Regions from separate parts of the Ewingella sp. C233 genome, predicted to be linked through region 3. Evidence: predicted binding sites of a transcription regulator. Region 3 holds the regulator's gene; each other region holds the start of a gene.
What was found. Region 3 encodes PhoB, which activates phosphate uptake and scavenging genes when phosphate is short. Its sites were predicted from a motif close to CTGTCATAAAACTGNCNNAT; they were not measured.
Positions count from the first base shown of each region.

Region 1: glpT (glycerol-3-phosphate transporter) is a predicted target of PhoB. The motif match lies at 3,685-3,704, and genes of this name have one in related genera.
Region 2: phoA (alkaline phosphatase) is a predicted target of PhoB. The motif match lies at 3,650-3,669, and genes of this name have one in related genera.

Region 1 covers NZ_JBUZRI010000006.1:63,626-70,780, forward strand. The annotation lists gene pldB (lysophospholipase L2) at 1-166, shown strand, start outside; gene yigL (sugar/pyridoxal phosphate phosphatase YigL) at 218-1,027, shown strand; gene glpQ (glycerophosphodiester phosphodiesterase) at 1,112-2,197, opposite strand; gene glpT (glycerol-3-phosphate transporter) at 2,200-3,552, opposite strand; gene ACZRKO_RS20620 (DcrB family lipoprotein) at 3,937-4,503, opposite strand; gene ACZRKO_RS20625 (7-cyano-7-deazaguanine/7-aminomethyl-7-deazaguanine transporter) at 4,671-5,342, opposite strand; gene tusA (sulfurtransferase TusA) at 5,553-5,810, shown strand; gene ACZRKO_RS20635 (zinc/cadmium/mercury/lead-transporting ATPase) at 5,815-7,155, opposite strand, start outside.
Region 2 covers NZ_JBUZRI010000001.1:986,117-993,271, reverse strand. The annotation lists gene ACZRKO_RS04560 (HlyD family secretion protein) at 1-736, opposite strand, end outside; gene ACZRKO_RS04555 (DHA2 family efflux MFS transporter permease subunit) at 816-2,378, shown strand; gene ACZRKO_RS04550 (L,D-transpeptidase family protein) at 2,645-3,565, shown strand; gene phoA (alkaline phosphatase) at 3,752-5,170, shown strand; gene ACZRKO_RS04540 (helix-turn-helix domain-containing protein) at 5,573-5,893, shown strand; gene ACZRKO_RS04535 (cytochrome ubiquinol oxidase subunit I) at 6,163-7,155, shown strand, end outside.
Region 3 covers NZ_JBUZRI010000001.1:120,073-127,227, forward strand. The annotation lists gene sbcC (exonuclease subunit SbcC) at 208-3,456, opposite strand; gene sbcD (exonuclease subunit SbcD) at 3,453-4,691, opposite strand; gene phoB (phosphate response regulator transcription factor PhoB) at 4,933-5,622, shown strand; gene phoR (phosphate regulon sensor histidine kinase PhoR) at 5,710-7,035, shown strand.

The DNA.
Region 1 (7,155 bases), on a different contig from region 3:
CCGGTCGCATCTTGCTTTTTGTCAGGCGATGGCCGTTGTCGGACACCCTTGTGAAGGGGAAAAGCCACTGGTCATCGAAGGCGCGCGCCATGAGATCCTGTTCGAACGGGACGACCTGAGGGCACAGGCGCTCGATGCCATCATGCGCTTTTTTGCGCGGCATTAACTCGCGGCGAACTGCCGCGCACAACTCCATCAGAGGTTAGAACCTACCGCTATGTATCATGTTGTTGCTTCCGATTTAGATGGCACTCTGCTGTCACCCGACCATACCCTGAGCCCTTACGCCAAAGAGACGCTGAAGATGCTGACTCAGCGTGACGTGCACTTTGTGTTTGCCACCGGCCGCCATCACATCGATGTAGCGCAGATCCGTGACAATCTGGAAATCAGCGCGTATATGATCACCTCCAACGGTGCGCGGGTGCATAACACCGAAGGCGAGCTGATCTTCTCCCACAACGTTGACGAAGACATCGCCCGCGACCTGTTCGGTATCATGCATAACAACCCGAACATTCTGACCAACGTTTACCGCAATGATGACTGGTATATGAACCGCGATCGTGACGATCAGGACCAGTTCTTCCGCGAGTCTGTCTTCAAGTACAAACTGTATGAACCGGGCCTGCTGGAAACCGACGGCATCTGCAAAGTCTATTTCACCTGTGAAAGCCATGAAGAGCTGGTTCCGCTGGAAGATGCCATCAACGCCCGCTGGGGCGATCGCGTCAACGTGAGCTTCTCGCTGCCAACCTGTCTGGAAGTGATGGCCGGTGGTGTATCTAAAGGCCATGCGCTGGAGCACGTGGCAAAACTGATGGGTTATGGGCTAAAAGACTGCATCGCGTTCGGCGATGGTCTGAACGATTTGGAAATGCTGACCATGGCCGGCAAAGGTTGTCTGATGAGCGGCTCCTTGCCACGCCTGAAAGCGGCGATGCCGGATGCCGAAATTATCGGTTCGAACGCTGACGATGCGGTGCCGCATTATCTGCGTAAAATGTATCTCTCCGAACCGGCTTAATTTTCCGGTAGGTTGAAGCATAAAAAAGCGGGCAGGGTGAAAATCTTGCCCGCTTTTTATGGTTTCAGCGCGATGAAACGGAACTTACTTCTGTGGCTGCGTCTGCTGATGCTCTAAATAACTCACCGCTTTGTCAGGGAAGTCAGTGAACAGGCCGTCAACGTGCGCCTGCTGATAAAGGATCTGATACAGCGAATTCACGTTGGTGACGTACTTCGGCAAATCGTCTGCGCGAACGGTAAACGGATGCACCACCAGCTTGCTGGCGTGTGCCTCCGCCGTCATCGGCGTCAGTTTGATATTATTCACCGTAGAGTCCGCTTCGATCAGCATATGGTAATCAGGTCCGATGCCGTCAGCATACTGCGCGATTTGTTTCATCGCGCCCGGCTTGAACATCCAGTCATAATTGTAATTCACCCATTTCCCGTCTTTCTGCTCCTGTGTTTCATCCCACTTGGTGTAGGCGATCAACTGAACCAGTTTCAGGTCGATGCCCATCTTAGGCTCCAGCTCATTCTTGATGCGCTTAAGCTCGTTCGGGTCGAAGCACTGGACATAGACATTGCTGCTTTTACTGGTGTATCCGTACTCTTTAAGCACTTCCAGCACTTTGGCAGAAATGTCTTTGCCTTCCTGACGGTGGAACCACGGGGCTTTGATCTCGGTATAAATCCCGACGTTTTTACCCGTCGAATGATTTAGCCCCTGCACGAACTCGATCTCTTCCTGGAAGGTGTGCACACGGAAATCAGATTTACCCATCGGGAAACGCCCCGGATAGGTCTGTACCTGTTTGCCGTCTTTGATATCAAAACCTTCGGTGAACTTCAGCGATTTGATCTCAGGCAGCGTAAAGTCGATAGCGTAATAACGCCCGTCTTTACGTGCGCGGTCAGGGAAACGCTGAGCCACGTCGGTCACACGATCCAGATAGTGGTCATGCAGAACGACCAGTTGGTCATCCTTGGTCATGACCAGATCCTGCTCGAGGAAATTGGCACCCTGCGCATAAGCCATGGCTTTCGCGGGCAGGGTATGTTCCGGCAGGTAGCCACTTGCGCCGCGATGAGCAATAACCACCGGCTCGGCGGCACTGGCATAGCATGAGGCGGCAATCAGGCCGGCCAGCCGGCTGCTTTTCAGCACATTACCTACTATGTTGCGCATCCTTATGCTCCTTTAGCCAGCTGGGCTTTGTGTTTGTTTTCACTCAGCATCACCATCACCAGCAACATCACCGCCAGCACACAGCCGCCAATCATTACGATAAAGCCGCCGTCCCAACCGAAGTAGTCAACGGTATAGCCGACGATAGCACTCGCCGCGACCGAACCACCGAGGTAACCAAACAGGCCGGTAAAGCCCGCCGCCGTTCCTGCCGCTTTCTTCGGTGCCAGTTCCAGTGCGTGTAAGCCAATCAGCATGACCGGGCCGTAAATCAGGAAGCCGATGGTGATCATACAAGCCATATCAATGCCCGGATTACCGACCGGGTTCAGCCAGTACACCACGGTGGCGATAGTGACCAGCACCATGAAGAACACGCCGGTGGCGCCACGGTTGCCTTTGAACACTTTGTCCGACATCCAGCCACACAGCAGCGTGCCCGGGATCCCTGCATATTCGTAGAGGAAATACGCCCACGAGGACTTATCCAACGCGAAGTGTTTCACCTCTTTCAGATAGGTCGGTGACCAGTCGAGGATGCCGTAACGCAGCAGGTAAACGAAAACGTTGGCGATGGCGATGTACCAGAGCAGTTTGTTCGGCAAAATGTACTGCATGAAAATCTGTTTCGCCGTCAGTTCCTGCTCGGCTGACTCTTTCACGTAGTCTGGTGGATAGTCGTTTTTGTACTCTTCAATCGGTGGTAAACCACAGGACTGCGGGGTGTCGCGCATCGTAATGAATGCAAAAACAGCCAGAGCAATCGCGCCAAAAGCGGGCATATAGAGCGCCGCGTGCCAGTCGTTAAACCACGCCATACCCAACAGGAACAACAGCGGAGGAATACCGCCGCCGACGTTATGGGCGCAGTTCCACACGGAGACGATGCTGCCGCGTTCTTTCTGCGACCACCAGTGAACCATGGTACGGCCACATGGTGGCCAGCCCATTCCCTGGAACCATCCGCACAGGAACAGCAGCACAAACATGATGGCAATACTGGACGTCGCCCAGGGCACGAAGCCCATAAACAACATCACGGCTGCCGCCAGAATCAGACCGACGGGCAGGAAAACGCGCGGGTTGGAGCGGTCGGACACCGACCCCATGATGAATTTGGAGATACCGTAAGCGATGGAGATACCGGACAGCGCGAAGCCAAGGTCACCACGAGAGAAGCCCTGATCGATCAGATAGGGCATAGCTAGTGCAAAGTTTTTACGCACCAGATAGTAGGCAGCATAACCGAAGAAAATCCCCATGAAGATCTGCCAGCGAAGGCGGCGGTACAAAGGATCAACATGGTCTGCTGCCACGGGAGCCTGATGGGCTGCGGGCTTAAAGATACTGAGCATTAACGCCTCCAATGGCATTGGTCAGCTCACTCACCCTGAGTGGCTGACAAACAATAAAACCAAACTGAAATGTTCCATAACGAGCGTCATGCTAATCGAATGCGCGTTAGCGAATTGTGATAGATGACGAAATTGTTACAGTTTTATGAATCTGGAGGCGAATTTTGCGGCATTGGTTAACATTTTGAAATACGAAATTGCGCATTTTTCCCGTCACCGATCACATTTTTTGCTTTTCATTGCGATATTTTGGGGCAGTGGCGCGAATCCGTTCGTTTATGAGCGAATAAGTCCATAGAGAGGATGGTGTTTTAGTGTGTCAGGACGCGTCAGTCATGAAAAAGCGGGGCAAGCCCCGCTCGTAAAATAATCAGTACAATATAATTACTTAATTTTCAGGGTATTAATGATCGCTTCGGCATCCGTCTGCGCCTGCTGCTGATTATCCGCAGGCAGGGTGATTTGCAGGGTCAGCAGATGGCTGTCCACTTTGCCCAGAACGATAGATGAATACGCTTTCTGACCCGCGGATGAGATCACGCTGTCGTACTGTTGCAGTGTCTGGCCGTCGACCTGAATCGATTTATCCGTGACCACCTGCAGGTTGGTATCGCGGGCTTTCTGCTGTTCTTGCAGACGGGCTGTCAGCACGTCCAGCGACTCAGTGGTGTTATCACCGAGGATAACGATCACGGCTTTCTGACCGGTGCTGTCGGCATACACATGCATATTGTTTGCCTGGCTGCCCAGTTTACCGCTCTGATCGCTCATACCCTGCGGAAGGGAAAAGGTCACTTTGCCATCAAGCAGGCTGACCGGAACGCCAGCTGCAGTTGCAGAGGCCGCCGGAGCGCCTTTATCCGCTGCGGCTTTGTCGTCAGTTTTGCCATCACACGCCGCCAGACCGAGGATCAGCACGCCCATACCTGCAAATTTCACTAAATTACGCATAGTTCTTCCTTTGATGTTAACGCGCTATATCCCCGCCATTCTTCAGATTGCCGCCGTAAGCGGCGCAAAATATTTTGGGGATAGATACTTGATTTCACTGCCTGTATGGCAACCTATTCACGTTGTAAATGCAAGTCAGATTATGGCGCATTTTGTGTTAGCTGCACTCAGTGAGAATTTAGCTGAAACTGCGCGTGATCGCCGCTTTGCGAAAGACGTTTCAACAGCATATTGAGCAGTACGCCGTACATCGGCAGGAAGAACACCAGACAGATCAGCACTTTGAAAGTGTAATCTACCAGAGCGATTTCTACCCAATTGTTGGCCATAAATTCATTACTGCTTTTGTAGAACGCAATAAAGAAGAAGGCCAGCGTATCGCTGATGTTTCCAAGGAACATGGCGGCGGCCGGTGCCACCCACCAGCTGCGTTTCTGACGCAGGCGGTTGAAGACGTGGACGTCAAGGATCTGGCCGAGAACATAAGCCATGAAGCTGGCCACTGCGATACGGGCAACCATCACATTCAGGCTGCTGAGCACGGCAAACCCCTGCCATTCGGCTTCAAAATAGAGCGCGGAAATCACGTAGGAGATGAGCAGCGCAGGCATCATGACCGACAAAATAATGCGTCGGGCCAGCGGCGCGCCAAAAATGCGCACAGTCAGATCGGTGGCGAGAAAAATGAACGGGAAAGTGAACGCACCCCAGGTGGTATGGAAACCGAAAATGGAGATCGGCAACTGCACCAGATAGTTACTGGAAGTGATGATGGCAATATGGAATAACGATAGCCATACCAACGCCGCAAAGCGCTGTTGAGCAGTAAACGAATACATAGATTGTGGCCTTTTTTAGTGTTGAATTGGGGTGAGGGAACCCAATTAATGCAGAGTGAAAAATAGCGCGGAAAATACAGCGCGGCGCGCATAGTAACCGTTTGTGTCAGTATTGCAATGGTTAATTTTAACGCAATGGTTTGCGTTGGTTGCGTCACGGAATCAGCGGTATAAACTGTCGCGCATTAGCGTATGTGAGTGAGAATTGAAATGACCGATCCCTTTATCAACCCGGACCACCAACTGGACGCTCTGGGGCTACGTTGTCCCGAGCCTGTCATGATGGTTCGCAAAACGGTGCGCGCCATGAAAGACGGCGAAACCCTGCTGGTGATTGCAGATGATCCCGCCACCACCCGCGATATTCCGGGCTTCTGCCGTTTTATGGAACACACCCTGTTAGCGGCCGACACAGAACAACTGCCGTACCGCTATTTGCTGGCGAAAGGTGTAGTGAGATCTGAGTAATCGCTTACTTCGTTTTTTTACGCAACAATCTCAGCGCGTTGGCAGTGACCAGCGCGGTAGCGCCGGAGTCGGCCAGCACCGCCAGCCACAGTCCGGTCAGCCCCATCAGTGTGGTGACCAGGAAAATAGCTTTAAGACCAATTGCGATAGTGATGTTCTGGCGGATATTGGCCCGCGTTGCCCGCGACAGACTGATCATCTGCGCCAGTCCGCTCAGGCGGTTGTGAGTTAACGCCGCGTCTGCCGTTTCCAGCGCGACGTCGGTGCCACTTCCCATCGCAATACCAATAGTTGCCGCTTTCATCGCCGGGGCATCGTTAATACCATCACCCACCATCGCTGTCGGATGAATCGCATTGAGGGCCGTCACTGCCTCGACTTTATCAGCGGGCAGCAATCCGGCACGAAACTCAATGCCCAGTCGTTCGGCAATGGTTTTGGCAGCGCGCGGATTGTCGCCGGTGAGCATCACCGCAGAAATCCCCTGTGCTTTCAAATCCGCCAGCGCGCTGACTGCGTCATCACGCAGTTTGTCCTGCATGGCGATAAGCCCGATAGCATTGCCTTCCCGTAACACTACCACCACTGTTTTACCGGTGGATTCCCAGTCGGCAATTTGACGGAGATGGACTTCGGCCACCCCTTTTGCCGCCAGACGCTTCGGTGCCAGCACCTGAATTTTTTTACCGGCCACTTCTCCTTCAACGCCTGAACCGGCCAGCGCACGACGCTCCTGTGCATTGATCGGCAGAGGGTTTTCTACTCTTGCGCGGGTAATAATCGCCTGCGCCAGCGGATGATGCGAACCGGCTTCAACCGCCGCCGCAAGACTCAGCAGCTCATTTTCAGTCACACCGCTCAGCGCCAGAACGTCGGTCACTTCCGGTTTGCCTTCGGTCAGCGTGCCGGTTTTATCGAGAGCGATGGTTTGAATTAACGCCAGTTGTTCCAGTGCGGCACCTCCCTTGATTAATGCACCCTGACGTGTGGCGGCTGCCAGACCTGAGGTTATCGCCGCCGGAGTAGAAATCACCAGCGCACAAGGACAGCCGATCAGCAGCAGCGTCAGCCCGCGATAAATCCAGATGTCCCACGGCAGGCCCATCGCCAGTGGCGGGATCAAAATCACCAGCAGCGACATCAGCATAATCGCCGGGGTGTAGTAGCGGCTGAAGCTATCGAGGAAGCGCTCAATCGGGGCACGACGTTCGTCGGCTTCTTCAATCAGTTGCAGGATGCGGTCAATCGCGCTGGCACCGGGCGCGGAGGTCACGCTCATGCGCGCCACACGGTCCACACACAAACTGCCTGCCGGAACCTTCTCCCCAGGCTGACGCTCGACCGG
Region 2 (7,155 bases), 870 kb from region 3:
AAATTGTGGTGTGTTTTTGGTCCTGCTGCGCAAGATCCAGCGCAGCTTGCGCTTTTTGTACCGTCGCACGGGCCAGCGCCAGCGAGGCCTGAATTTCTGCCCGCTGTGCGTGCGTCACTTGCGCCTGATTCTGCGCCACGTCAAGCATCGCTCTGGCATGGGCTGCCTCCTGTTCGGCAGTAATGGCCACCGTTTTGTAGCGGTCCGCATCATTACGTGATGTAGCACCGCTCACCGCCAGCGACTGGTAACGACGCTGCTCATCCTGCGCGTGCTGCTGCTCCGCCTGTGACGAGCGGATGGCGGTGCGTGCCGCCTGAATCTGCGCTTGTGCCAGTTGCTCCTGAGCCTGCTGACTGATTAACGCCGCCTGCTGCGCCGCCACCTGAGCTTTACCATCGGCAACATCACCCTCTGCGGCGGCGACGCGGGCATCGAACTCTTCGCTGTCGATCACCACCAGCGGCTGTCCGGCTTTCACCCACTGGTTGTGCTTCACCAGTACGCTGGACACAAAACCTTTCACTTTGGGTGCGACAGTCGTGGCATCCACGCTGACATAGGCATCATCAGTGGATTCACTGGCTGGTGCGGCGAGTAACCAGGCTGCGCCGCCCAATGCTACCACCAGCGCAATACCGCTGACGATCCAGGTCCGCGACGGGCGACGAAAGCCCGACTTTTCCTTCTCTGAAACTGGCGCACTCTCTGTGGTTGTTACCGCTGCTTCACTCATTTTTCTTCTCGCTCATTGCATGATGGCTATCATATTAATATGATGCCAATCATATAAACAAGTGCAAAAGGTTTAAACGATGTCCTCAGCCACCCTTTCTGCTTCTGCTCAACAGCCCGTCTCGCCCGGCGATCTGCCGACGGCGCGCAAATTTCTGATCTTCAGCGTGATGGCATTCGGTATGTTTCTGGCGCTGATTGATATCCAGATTGTGGCCGCCTCACTCAACGATGTGCAGGCCGGATTGTCCGCCGGGCCGGATGAAATCAGTTGGGTGCAGACCTCCTATCTGATTGCCGAACTGGTGATGATCCCGTTCTCCGCATTTCTGACACAGGCCCTTTCCACCCGCTGGCTGTTCAGTGCGTCGGCGGCGCTGTTCACACTTAGTAGCATCGGCTGCGGGCTGGCGTGGAATATTGAGTCGATGATTTTCTTTCGCGCCCTGCAGGGGTTTACCGGCGGCGCAATGGTGCCGACGGTATTTTCTACCGGTTTTACACTGTTTAAAGGTAAGCAACAGGCACTGATCCCGGCGATCCTCGGTATGGTCAGCGTGCTGGCACCGACGCTTGGCCCTACCGTCGGCGGCGTGGTCACTCAGTGGCTGGACTGGCGCTGGATCTTCTTTATCAATATCGTGCCCGGCATTTTAGTCGCGACCGGGGCTGTGCTGTTTATCCATGTCGATAAGGCCGATTTTTCGATGCTTAAACGCATCGACTGGGTGCATTTGCTGTCGATGGCCGTCGCGCTGGGCTGTCTGGAGTACGTGCTGGAGGAAGGGCCGCGCAAGAACTGGTTTAGCGATCCGCAAATCCAAATCTCGGCATGGTTTTCTCTGGTAGCCTTTGTCTTGTTTCTTGAGCGCTCATTTTATTCGAAAAACCCGATAGTGCGCCTGACGCCCTTCCGCGACCCGACCTTCACGTTTGCCTGCGTATTTAATCTGGTGATTGGCTTCGGGCTTTATGCCTCGACCTACCTCACGCCGGTTTTTCTCGGCCGCATCCGCGACTTCGACAGTTTGCAAATCGGTACCACCGTTTTTGTGGTCGGCATCGGACAGTTTTTCAGCACGATTTTGGCGGCGAAATTGATTGGCGTGGTTGACCGGCGGATCCTGGTGTCGGTTGGTCTGCTCGGTTTCTCCCTCAGCATGTGGCTGACCAGCGCGGTGACTACGCAATGGGGTGCAGATCAGTTTTTGTGGCCACAGATCATCCGCGGTTTGTTCATTATGCTGTGCATCGTGCCCAGCGTGAATATGGCGCTGACGGCGTTTCAGGGGCCGGAATTGCGTTACGCCTCGGGGCTGTTCAATCTGATGCGCAACCTCGGGGGCGCAATTGGTATCGCCACCGTCAATACCTGGTTGCAGGACTGGACGCGGGTTCACACCACCCGTTTTGGCGAATCGCTGGGGCATTATGGCCGTGAGGCTCAGGAAGTGATATCCGCCATGGCAGCACGATTTGCTCAGGTAACGCCAGATGCCCAACATGCGCTGCTGATGGCCAAAGGAATATTTGGCGCAAAAGTGGCCGCAGATGCCTTTACGCTGGCCTTCAACGACGTGTTTATGCTGATGTCATGGATGTTTCTGGCGGCTTTGCTGATGGTGCCATTTTGTCGAAAATAAGCAGTGGAATGTCATGAAATGTAAAAGGTCTGTGATCAATCTGGTAAAAAATGCAGTCTCTTTAGGGAACTTTTCACACTTGCTGAGAAAGCTTTGGCCTGTTTGAAATAAATCCTTATAATTGGCGGCCCGGAAATGTGATTAGTTACACATCTTGATTCACTCTCAGGCCCGTGTGTACCTACAATAGTCATCCGGCTGTTTAACGCCGGGGGAACAACCTGACAACAACTGCCTGTGTGGCAATAACAATAACCAACGAAAATATGAAAATGAGCATTCGCGCGATCCTTACTATGGTTTTGGCAGTTGCTGCGTACAGCCAGGCAGCTTTTGCCGTGGTCTATCCTCTCCCGGCCAATAATGGTCGGCTGATCGGGGAGAACATCACCGTCACCGTTCCAGAAAACAGCAAATTACCGCTGGAAAGTTATGCTGCACAGTTCCAGATGGGCCTGAGCAATATGCTTGAAGCTAACCCGGGCGTGGATCCTTTCCTGCCAACACCGGGCACCGTGCTGACTATTCCACATCAGCTGATCCTGCCAGACACCCCACATGAAGGCATTGTTATCAATAGTGCTGAAATGCGTCTGTATTACTACCCGAAAGGCAGCAATACTGTAGTGGTTCTGCCAATCGGTATCGGCGAACTGGGCAAAGACACCCCACTGAACTGGGTGACCACTATCCAGCGTAAGAAAGCCGGTCCGACCTGGACTCCAACTGCCAAAATGCATGAAGAATATGCAGCACGCGGAGAGTTCCTGCCAGCCGTCTTCCCTGCTGGTCCAGATAACCCGATGGGCCTGTATGCACTCTACGTTGGCCGCCTGTATGCCGTTCACGGTACCAACGCCAACTTTGGTATTGGTCTGCGTGTGAGCCACGGTTGTGTGCGTCTGCGTGATGCTGACATCAAATGGCTGTACGACAACGTGCCGCAGGGCACCCGCGTGCAGTTCATCAACGAGCCGGTGAAAGCCACCGTTGAGCAAGGCGGCAAGCGTTATGTGGAGATCCACAACCCGCTGTCTGCTAACCAGCAAGAGTTTGACTCTCAGGAGCCAATCCCTGTTTCCCTGACCGGTAACGTCGGTGCTGTCGCTATGGACCCAAGCGTGAACCAGACCATCGTTCAGCGCGCCATCGAACTGCGTTCAGGAATGCCAACGCTGATTAATTAATTTCAGCTTCAGCAGCATCAGAAAGCTCCTCACATGAGGGGCTTTTTTTATGCCTGAGATCCGGCTTTTTGCATTAAATGTCACATGTCATAAAAACGTCACGCCACTGACTTAAGCTCCCATGTAACAAAGTAAGACAAGTTGTATCTCTTCTTATCTGACGTTTCATTACACGGAGTTTTCTTTATGCATCAGCCTGTATCTCTTGTCGCCCGTGCGGTTGTCGCCGCTCTGCTGTTCACCTCTGCTCAGGCCGCACTGGCTGAAGCCTCCCTGACCTCCCGCGCCGCTGTGGGCGACATCACCGAGCAAGGAGGTGCACGTCGCCTGATCGGTGATCAGACCGAGGCCCTGAAAGCCTCGCTTTCCAATAAGACAGTGAAAAACGTGATCCTGCTGATTGGCGACGGCATGGGCGACTCTGAAATCACCTCGGCGCGTAACTATGCGGAAGGTGCGGGCGGTTATTTCAAAGGCATCGATGCGCTGCCGCTGACCGGTCAGTACACCCACTATTCGCTCGACAAAAAAACCCATAAACCGAACTACGTCACCGACTCCGCCGCTTCGGCGACCGCCTGGTCAACCGGTGTCAAAAGTTACAACGGTGCCCTGGGCGTTGACGTCAACGGCAAAGACCACGCAACCTTGCTGGAGCTGGCTAAAGCGGCCGGTTTTGCCACCGGTAACGTCTCTACCGCCGAATTGCAGGATGCCACGCCGGCAGCACAAATCTCTCACGTGACGTCACGTAAATGTTACGGTCCGGAAGAAACCAGTGAAAAATGCCCGACGAACGCGCTGGAGAATGGCGGTCGTGGATCGATCACTGAGCAACTGCTGAAAACCCGTGCGGACGTCACCCTCGGCGGCGGCGCGAAATCCTTCACTCAGTTAGCTAAAAGCGGCGAATTTCAGGGGAAATCACTGAAGGCTCAAGCTACTGCACAGGGTTATCAATGGGTAGAAAATGCGGATGAACTGAACGCTATTACCCTGGCCAATCAATCTAAACCACTGTTGGGTCTGTTTTCTGCGGGCAATATGCCGGTGCGCTGGAGTGGCCCGAAAGCCAGCTATCACGGGAATATTGATAAGCCTGCTGTGACCTGTGAAGCCAATCCGCAGCGTACCGGCGACATTCCAACGCTGGCGGCGATGACCGAAAAAGCCATCGATTTGCTGAAAACTCAGCCGAACGGATTCTTCCTGCAAGTGGAAGGCGCGTCGATTGATAAACAGGATCACGCAGCCAACCCGTGCGGTCAGTTTGGTGAAACGGTCGATCTCGACGAAGCGGTGCAAAAAGCCCTCGAGTTTGCCCGTAAGGAGGGTAATACGCTGGTGATTGTGACGGCTGACCACGCCCATTCCAGCCAGATCATTGAGGCAGATGCTAAAGCACCGGGGCTGACCCAAACGCTCACCACAAAAGATGGTGCGCCGATGACCATCAGCTATGGCAACTCTGAAGAGGATTCACAGGGCCATACCGGTACACAGTTGCGCATCGCCGCTTATGGTCCGCACGCAGCCAACGTTGTGGGGCTGACAGATCAGACTGACCTGTTCTTCACCATTAAAAATGCGATGGCAATTAAATAATCATTCCCCTTTATTTTCTCCCTTCACTATTTCGGCTCACGGGCCGGAATAGTGAACATATTAACTTCACTGACTTATGCTGCATCCCCTTTGATTCATGGTTTCCGCTAAGCGATTACGGTATAGTTTCGCCCGCTGCGGCAAAATCCGCAGCCGGGATTTGCACCCTGGATAACACAACGTCGATATATAGATTACTTTTATATATTGAAGCCTTGGCACACCTTTTGTTTGTTACTCGTTCACGTAATAAGCAACTGCTCTATGGTGGCTCAGGCGGGGCAGCCTTCGGGCTGGCCGGTGATCCGTTGTGGCCGGTAGTGCAAACTCCGTCTGGGCTACCACCCAAGAGATTTGCACCTCTAAGTGGTAGCGGAATTCGTTTTGCAACGGAGAATGCGAATGTCTATCACCAAACTGGAAGTAAAAAAAACCCGTAAAGTAAAAACCTCACCTTTGGACAAGCGCCCGGCTCAGAATTGGCACCCGGCAGATATTATTGCGGCGTTACACAAAAACGGCACCACGCTGGCCGCGTTATCACGCAACTCTGGTCTGTGTTCATCAACCCTGGCCAATACCCTTTCCCGCCCCTGGCCTAAGGGGGAACTGTTGATAGCGCAAGCCCTTGGTACTGTCCCGTCTGAAATCTGGCCGCAGCGCTACTTCACTGAAAATGGACAGCCGATCGTCAAAATCATGAGGAACAGAACCAAAGTCTGAGGCTAAACTCTGGCGGTGTAAGGAACAGAAAGTACTTTGTTCCTTTGTTGTCACCGCCTTATTGATGCCAGTACTCACCTCAACTGTTATACGCTTTATTCATTATACTGTTACTGTTATACAACAAGGCCTCCGTGTTTAAATTCACTCCTCGCAAAAACCCAACGTGACCTGACCTTTCTTCGAGAATTCACCTGCAAATCTCATCGCGCGCCTTTACCTGCCTGCGCCTATGCTGAAAGAGTCATTCCACAAAAACAGAGGTTGTTATGTTTGGTCTGGATGCACTCGAACTGGCCCGGATCCAGTTTGCTTTCACCGTGTCGTTTCACATCATTTTTCCCGCCATCACTATCGGACTCGCCAGTTTTCTTGCGGTCCTGGAAGGCATGTGGCTAAAAACCAAAAAAGAGGAATACCGCGACCTCTATCATTTCTGGTCGAAAATTTTCGCCGTCAACTTTGGAATGGGCGTGGTATCAGGGCTGGTCATGGCGTACCAGTTTGGCACCAACTGGAGTTTCTTCTCCTCGTTCGCGGGCAGCATTACCGGCCCGTTACTCACTTATGAAGTCCTGACAGCGTTCTTCCTCGAAGCAGGGTTTCTCGGCGTGATGCTGTTTGGCTGGAACCGCGTTGGCCCCGGTCTGCACTTCTTTGCCTCCTGTATGGTGGCGCTCGGCACGCTGATGTCCACCTTCTGGATCTTAGCCTCGAACAGCTGGATGCAAACCCCGCAGGGCTTTGAGATCGTCAATAATCAGGTCGTGCCGGTTGACTGGCTGAAAGTCATCTTCAACCCGTCATTCCCTTACCGCTTATTGCACATGACCACCGCCGCCTTCCTCTCTTCCGCTTTCTTTGTCGGCGCGTCGGCCTCCTGGCATCTGCTCAAAGGCCGCGATACTCCGGCGATGCGCACAATGTTGTCGATGGCGATGTGGATGGCGCTGATTGTCGCGCCCATTCAGGCCGGTATCGGTGATGCGCATGGCCTGAATACCCTGAAGTATCAGCCCGCAAAAATAGCCGCGATTGAAGGCCACTGGGAAAATAAGAACAGTGGGCCGTCGCCTCTGGTGCTGATTGGCTATCCGGACATGAACCGCGAAGAGACACGCTACGCGCTGGAAATTCCGTGGCTCGGCAGCCTGATCCTGACCCACAGTCTGGACCAGCAAATTCCGGCGCTGAAATCGTTCGCCAAGGAGGACCGGCCGAATTCCACCATCATTTTCTTCACCTTCCGCATCATGGTAGGA
Region 3 (7,155 bases):
CACTCGGTTGCAGTCTGGACTGCAATTTTTTTGTCTACATAACCTCAAGCACAGGCCGTGCCATAGTGTGCATGAACAGTAAAACCCGGATTTTCAGCAGGCGGCAAAAAAGAGATGCACTGCACCGGTGCGCAAAGCAGAAAGAAGGGAGGGATGTTGAGCGTTCAATGTGCAAACCGCCAGCGGATGGCTGGCGGTTTATGAGGATCACACTTTAAACTGGCTGCTCAGGCGACTGACGCCTAACCCGTTCACTTTGGTGACTTTGATTTGCACCGGAATGCGGTCTTTCATCGCTTCGACGTGACTGATGACGCCGATGGTTTTCCCCGAAGCATTCAGGCTGTCGAGGGCATCCAGAGCGGTGTCCAGGGTGTCGGCATCGAGTGTGCCGAAACCTTCGTCAAGGAACAGCGAATCGATGCGGGTCTTATCGCTGACCAGATCGGATAACGCCAGTGCAAGGGCCAGACTGACCAGGAAGCTTTCGCCGCCGGAGAGCGTGCGGGTGTCTCGTACCGCGTCTGCCTGCCAGGTATCGACGACCTGTAACTCCAGGGCATCGCTGGTTTTACGCTGTAAAAGATAACGACCGTGCAGCTTCTCCAGCTGTTTATTCGCCAGATAGACCAGATGATCCAGCGTCAGACCTTGCGCGAATTTGCGGAATTTAGCGCCATCGCCGGAGCCAATCAGCGCATTCAGATAACCCCAGTCATCGCAGAACTGTTGCGACTGCGCAATCTGCGCGATCAACGCCTGCTGGCCTTCGCGACGCGTAATGTCGCTGGTCAGTTGGTTGCGGATCTCGCCGAGTTGTTGTTGCAGAGTTTTCAGCTGTTGGGAGAGCTGGCTCAGTTCAGCCGTCAGCATGGCGGCATCGTGGTCATTATCACCGAGTGTCTCCGGGCGAATCTCGCGCAGCTGTGCCTGCGTGGCGTTGGCTTGTTCGAGCAGGGCGCGGTGCTCGGCCTGGCGCTGCTGGAGCTGCTCTTTGCGTATCTGTAACTGCTGGCGCAAATTATCGTCGAGCAGAGCTTGCATCAGCGCCGATTCATCGCTGAATTCGCTGGCGTTAAGCGCCTGCTGCCACGCTTCTTCGGCCTGCTGCAAACGTATAGCAGATTGCTGCTGCTGTTGGTTCAACGTTGCCAACTGGCCGGCCAGACGATCGCGCTGCTCCTGGGCTTTCAGTAATTGTTCTGATGCCCGCTGGAAAGTGTTTTCGCACGCCTGCATTTGGGTTCGCAGCTGTTCACGCACCTGAGGAATTTGCTGTTCACCAAATAGGGCGGTGCGCTGAGCACTGAGTTCCGCCAGTGCTTTTTCGGTGTCGCTGAACTGCTGTTGCAGGCGCGTAAGCTGAAGCTGTGTCTGAGCATGATTTTTCTGCATCAGCGTAAAGCGTTCAGTTAATAGCTCTGCTTGCTGGCGGGCGTTTTGCTGCTGGTTGACGGCGGCGGCAAGCGCATCTTTGGCCTGTTGCAGCAGGCGTTCGGCCTGCTCATGACTGGTGAGATGCCGCTGACACTGTTGTTCATCCTGTTCGCAGCGTTCCAGCCATTGCCCGAGCTTATCAGCGTCCTGCAAAGTGAAGGATAATTGCAACGGCGCGCTAAGCTGCTGCCAGCTCTTCAGGTGAGAGTCCAGTTGCTGCTGGTCTTGTGTCAGGCTGTTTTGCAGACGTAACTGCTGCTCTTTCAGGCTTTCAGTTCTGGTCCGCAGCTCCGTACCGGCGGTATGTAACGCTTCGGCTTTCGCGCGCATTTCTGCCACGCGCTGCGCTGTTTCAGACGGTTTAATCTCCTGATAGCGTTCAATGGCCGGATGAGACGTCGAGCCGCACAGCGGGCAGGCTTCTCCGGTTTGCAGACGGGCGCGTTCGGCTTCCAGACTGACAATCCGCTTTTCCTGCTCCAGCAATTTTTCAACATCATTAAGATGAGCTTTCTGCTGTTTGAATTGCTGTCGGATAAGTTCCAGCTGTTGTTCTGCAACGGCCAGTTCGGTCTGGCGCTGTGTGAATTCGGTGGTCTGCTGTGCGACCCGCAGGCTTGTTTGCGGGTACAGCTGGGACAGGGAAAACAGCTGCTGGCGCACCGGCCGCAGTTGCACCAGTTCTGCCTGACGTGAACGCAACGCAGCGAGGGGATGCTGTTTCTCCAGCTCCGCCTGTTGCTGCTGCTGGGTGCTCAGGGCCGCAGTCAGCGGGGTCTGTTGGGCCTGATGCTGAGTGCTTTGGGCTTCCAGTTGGGCGCGCTGGGCGGTCAGTTGTTCGAGCGCGGCATTTTGCTCACGGACCTGATGATTCGCCTCCGTGAGCGACTGCGACGCGTCTGCCTGCGTTTTTCGCCACTGGGCAATCTGGTTGTCGAGGGGCTGTACCTGTTCGTCGATGAGCTTTTGTTGCTGCTCCTGAATCTGCATCTGTTGCTGACGGGCGGTACGTGCCAGTTCCAGCGCCTGATTCAACGGCGTCATCTGGGCCAGCTGCTGTTCCTGTTGCTGCGTCAGGTCAGTGATCTGCTGCGATAAAGCCTGATTTTCCTGACGAATACGGTTGCGGTCATTGAGCAACGGGCGCAGTTTTTCAGCCGGTTCGCTGCGCGCCAGTTGCTGTAACTGCGGCGCGGCCTGCGCGATATCCTGTTCCGTGGCTGCCAGCTGGCGTTGGTATTCGGCCTGTTTTTGCTGTGCGACTTGCCACTGTTGCAGCCAGTTAAGATCCTTTTGGCGCATCTGAGATTGCTGGCTTAACTGCTGCTCCTGCCCACTGACCGCCGCCAGTCGGCTTTCCAGTAACTGACGCTGCTCTTCGCTCAATAGCTCAATGCCCGCCATGCGCTGGTGCAAACCTTCAAGCTGATTCTTCGCTTGTTTATGCTGTTCGAACACCTGTTCCGACAGGCGGCCATAGATCTCAGTGCCAGTCAGCTCTTCGAGCAGTTCGGCGCGGTCATTGGCGTCGGCATTCAGGAATGCGGCAAACTGCCCCTGCGAGAGCATCATCGATTTGGTAAAACGGCCGAAATCCAGACCAGTAAGCTGGGCGATGGCGTCAAGTTTATCGCGCACTTTGTCGGCCAGAATTTTGCCGTCGGCCAGTAACGCCAGCTCGACTTTGGGGGCCTGTAAATTGCCATCCGGTGAATTTTTGGCGCGGCGCTGGCTCCAGAAGGCGCGGTAGCCGATGCCTTTGACTTCGAACTCCACCTCCGCCAGAGATTCGGCCGTGTGGCGGGTCATCAGCTCGTTTTGCGTCGGTGAAACGTTCAGGCGTGGTGTCTGGTGATACAACGCCAGACAAATGGCGTCGAGCAGGGTGGTTTTCCCCGCGCCGGTCGGGCCGGTAATCGCGAATAAACCGTTACTGGCAAAGGGCTCGGCGGTGAAGTCGATCTTCCATTCACCTTCCAGTGAGTTCAGGTTTTTCAGACGCAGGCTGAGAATTTTCATGATGCGTTCTCCTCGGCTGAGGTGCCGCTTTGTACCTGTTCCACCACCTGAGCGAACAGGGTGCGCATCCGCGCCTGGCGGTTTTCATCTACCCCGGTTTCCAGTGCCAGACGGCGTTCAAATACCTCGCCGACGCTCAGTTCGCTGAGGGTCTCTTTTTCTTGTTGCGAAATGCTGTTTTGCCGCTGCTCTTTGCTGCGGCGCAGTAACACCACTTCGACCGGCAGGTCGGCGGTCAGGGCCTGAATCCGGCGCTGAATATCACTGAGATAATCCTGCGTGGCGACTTCAATATCTAGCCACACCGGCTTGTCGGTCTCAGCGTCAGTAAACTGTTTTAGTTGTTGTTCGATGTCGACGAGCGCGCCCTTGATCATCTGCATCGGCTGAAATTGCGGGATCTCCAGCGTGTCGATGGCGTTGAGGGTCGCGCCATCAAAATCGAGTAAATAGACGCTTTTCACTTTGCCCAGCTCGTCAAAACTCAGGGCAATCGGTGAGCCGCTGTAGCGGATATGCTCGGTTTTCGCCACACACTGGGCGCGATGAATATGCCCGAGGGCCACATAATCTACCGGCGGAAAAGCCTGTGCGGGGAAAGCGTCGAGCGTGCCGATATAGATGTCGCGTACTGAGTCAGAGGTGCTGACGCCGACGGTGGTCAGATGACCGGTGGCGATGATCGGTATCAGCACGCCGAGGCGTTCACGTTCGGCCACGGCGGCCTGATAAAGTGCGTCATAATGTGCGGCGATGGCTTCCTGCAATGCCAGCTGCTTGTCGCTACCGGACTGACCAGCCTGACTGGCAATCAAATCACGAGGGCGCAGGAACGGAATGGCGCACAGCACCGCTCCGGGCGTGCCGTCACGTTGATGAAGCACCAGAATCTGCTGCGACAAATCTTCGCCGACGGTAGCAATCACCCGGGTATTGAGGCAGGAGAGCAGTTCGCGTGACTCATTAAGCGTCGCAACCGAATCGTGATTTCCGGCCAGAACAATTAACTGGCAGCCGGTTTTTTGCAGTTCCACCACAAAGCGGTTATACAGTTCGCGCGCATAACTCGGTGGGGAGCCGGTATCGAAGATATCTCCGGCCACAATCACGGCGTCAACCTGATGATTTTCCACCTGTTCCGTCAGCCAGCGTAAAAACGCCTGATGCTCGGCGGCACGGCTTTTGGTGAAAAAGTACTGACCAAGATGCCAGTCTGAAGTATGGATCAGGCGCATGAAACTCCCGTGATGAAGTGTGCCACGATGCAGTGTCGCAAAGAGTGTCGCAAAGTATAAACGCCAGCAGGGTCGGCTGTCCCTGATAAATCAGCCGGATTTCAGCGGCATGACGTAATAATGAAGGCTTAGCTACACTTAGTTCGGTTGCTGGTTTTTTTTCATAAATCTGTCACAAAACTGACGCATAATGCCTCCCGCAATCAAACAATTGATCGCTAACCTATTGGCAGGATCTACGATGGCTAGACGTATATTAGTGGTTGAAGATGAAGCTCCGATCCGTGAAATGGTCTGCTTCGTACTGGAACAGAATGGCTATCAGGCAATTGAAGCAGAAGATTTTGACTCGGCAATCGCTCGGTTAATCGAACCTTTCCCCGAACTTATTTTACTCGACTGGATGCTACCGGGCGGTTCCGGCATACAGTTCATCAAACACCTTAAACGCGAAGCGTTAACGCGTGAAATCCCTGTCATGATGCTGACGGCACGTGGTGAAGAAGAAGACCGGGTGCGCGGGCTGGAAGTGGGTGCTGACGACTACATCACCAAACCGTTCTCACCGAAAGAGCTGGTGGCGCGTATTAAAGCCGTGATGCGCCGGATTTCACCGATGGCGGTGGAAGAGGTGATCGACATGCAGGGCCTGATCCTCGACCCGTCATCACACCGCGTGATGGCGAACGAGCAGGCGCTCGACATGGGCCCGACCGAGTTCAAACTTCTGCACTTCTTTATGACCCATTCCGAACGTGTTTACAGCCGCGAACAGTTGCTCAATAACGTTTGGGGCACTAACGTGTATGTGGAAGATCGCACAGTGGACGTTCATATCCGTCGCCTGCGCAAAGCGTTGGAAACCAGCGGGCACGATCGGATGATTCAAACCGTACGTGGGACCGGGTACCGGTTCTCAACACGCTACTAATATCCGTCATACTTCAAGCTGCAGGCGACTTGAATTATTTAGGGTAACGAATCATTTAGGGTAGAGAACAACTGACGGAGTTACTGTGTGTTAGAACGTCTGTCCTGGAAACGGCTGGCCGGGGAACTGTTCCTGTTCTGCCTGCCGGCGCTGATCATCGGTATTTTCTTCGGCCATTTCGGATGGCTGCTTTTTGCGTCCCTGCTGGCGGCGCTGGGCTGGAACTATTATAACCAGCTTAAACTCTCTCATTGGCTGTGGCTCGACCGCAGCATTACTCCGCCAAATGGCCGCTGGAGCTGGGAACCGCTGTTTTATGGCCTTAACCAGATGCAGATGCGCAACCGACGGCGGCGGCGTGAACTCGGTCAACTGATCAAACGTTTTCGCAGCGGCGCAGAATCGCTGCCTGATGCGGTAGTGCTGGCGACCGAAGAGGGGAATATTTTCTGGTGCAACGGTCTGGCGCAGGAGCTGCTGGGCTTTCGCTGGCCGGAAGATAACGGGCAGCATATTTTCAACTTGCTGCGTTACCCGGAATTTCGCGCCTGGGTGCAGAACCGCGACTTTGACCGTGCCCTGAATTTACAGCTGAACAACGATCACTATGTCGAATTCCGTGTCATGCCTTATTCGGAAGGGCAGTTGCTGATGGTGGCGCGCGACGTCACTCAGATGCGCCAGCTCGAAGGTGCCCGTCGCAACTTCTTCGCCAACGTCAGCCATGAATTACGCACGCCGCTGACGGTGTTGCAGGGCTATCTGGAGATGATGGAAGACGAGAAGCTGGAAGAGCCTTTTCGCAGCAAAGCGCTGGACACAATGCAGGAGCAGACCCGTCGCATGGACGGGCTGGTTAAGCAACTGCTGACGCTTTCGCGCATTGAAGCCGCCGCGAATATTGATCTCAATGAGCGGGTGGATATGCCGCTGATGCTGGGAATGCTTGAACGGGAAGTGCAGACGCTGAGCAGTGGCCGTCACGACATCGTGTTTCGCGTTAACGACAAATTGCAGGTGTTTGGCAATGAAGATCAGCTGCGCAGCGCGGTCTCGAACCTGGTCTATAACTCGGTCAATCACACGCCAGCGGGTACCCGGATTGAAGTCAGCTGGCAGCAGACGCCACTCGGTGCGCAATTTCAGGTCAGCGATAACGGACCGGGTATTGCCCCTCAGCATTTACCACGCCTGACGGAGCGTTTTTATCGCGTTGATAAGGCCCGTTCCCGCCAGACCGGCGGCAGCGGACTGGGGCTGGCGATCGTCAAACATGCACTCAGCCACCACAACGCCAAGCTCGATATCATCAGTGAAGTGGGCACCGGCACCCGCTTTATGTTCACTCTGCCGCAACGGCTGATTGTACCTGCGGGGCAAAACAGCGGAGTACGGGTTAAGCATCCGGAATAAACCGGAAAGCTGCTGACAGAGCAGCTTTCCCTTTTTGCCTTGCACGAATCTCATCGCCATCATGAATTTCCTTCACGTCCCATGAAAAATCCTCGTTTGTCGGTGAAACCTTGGCATGAC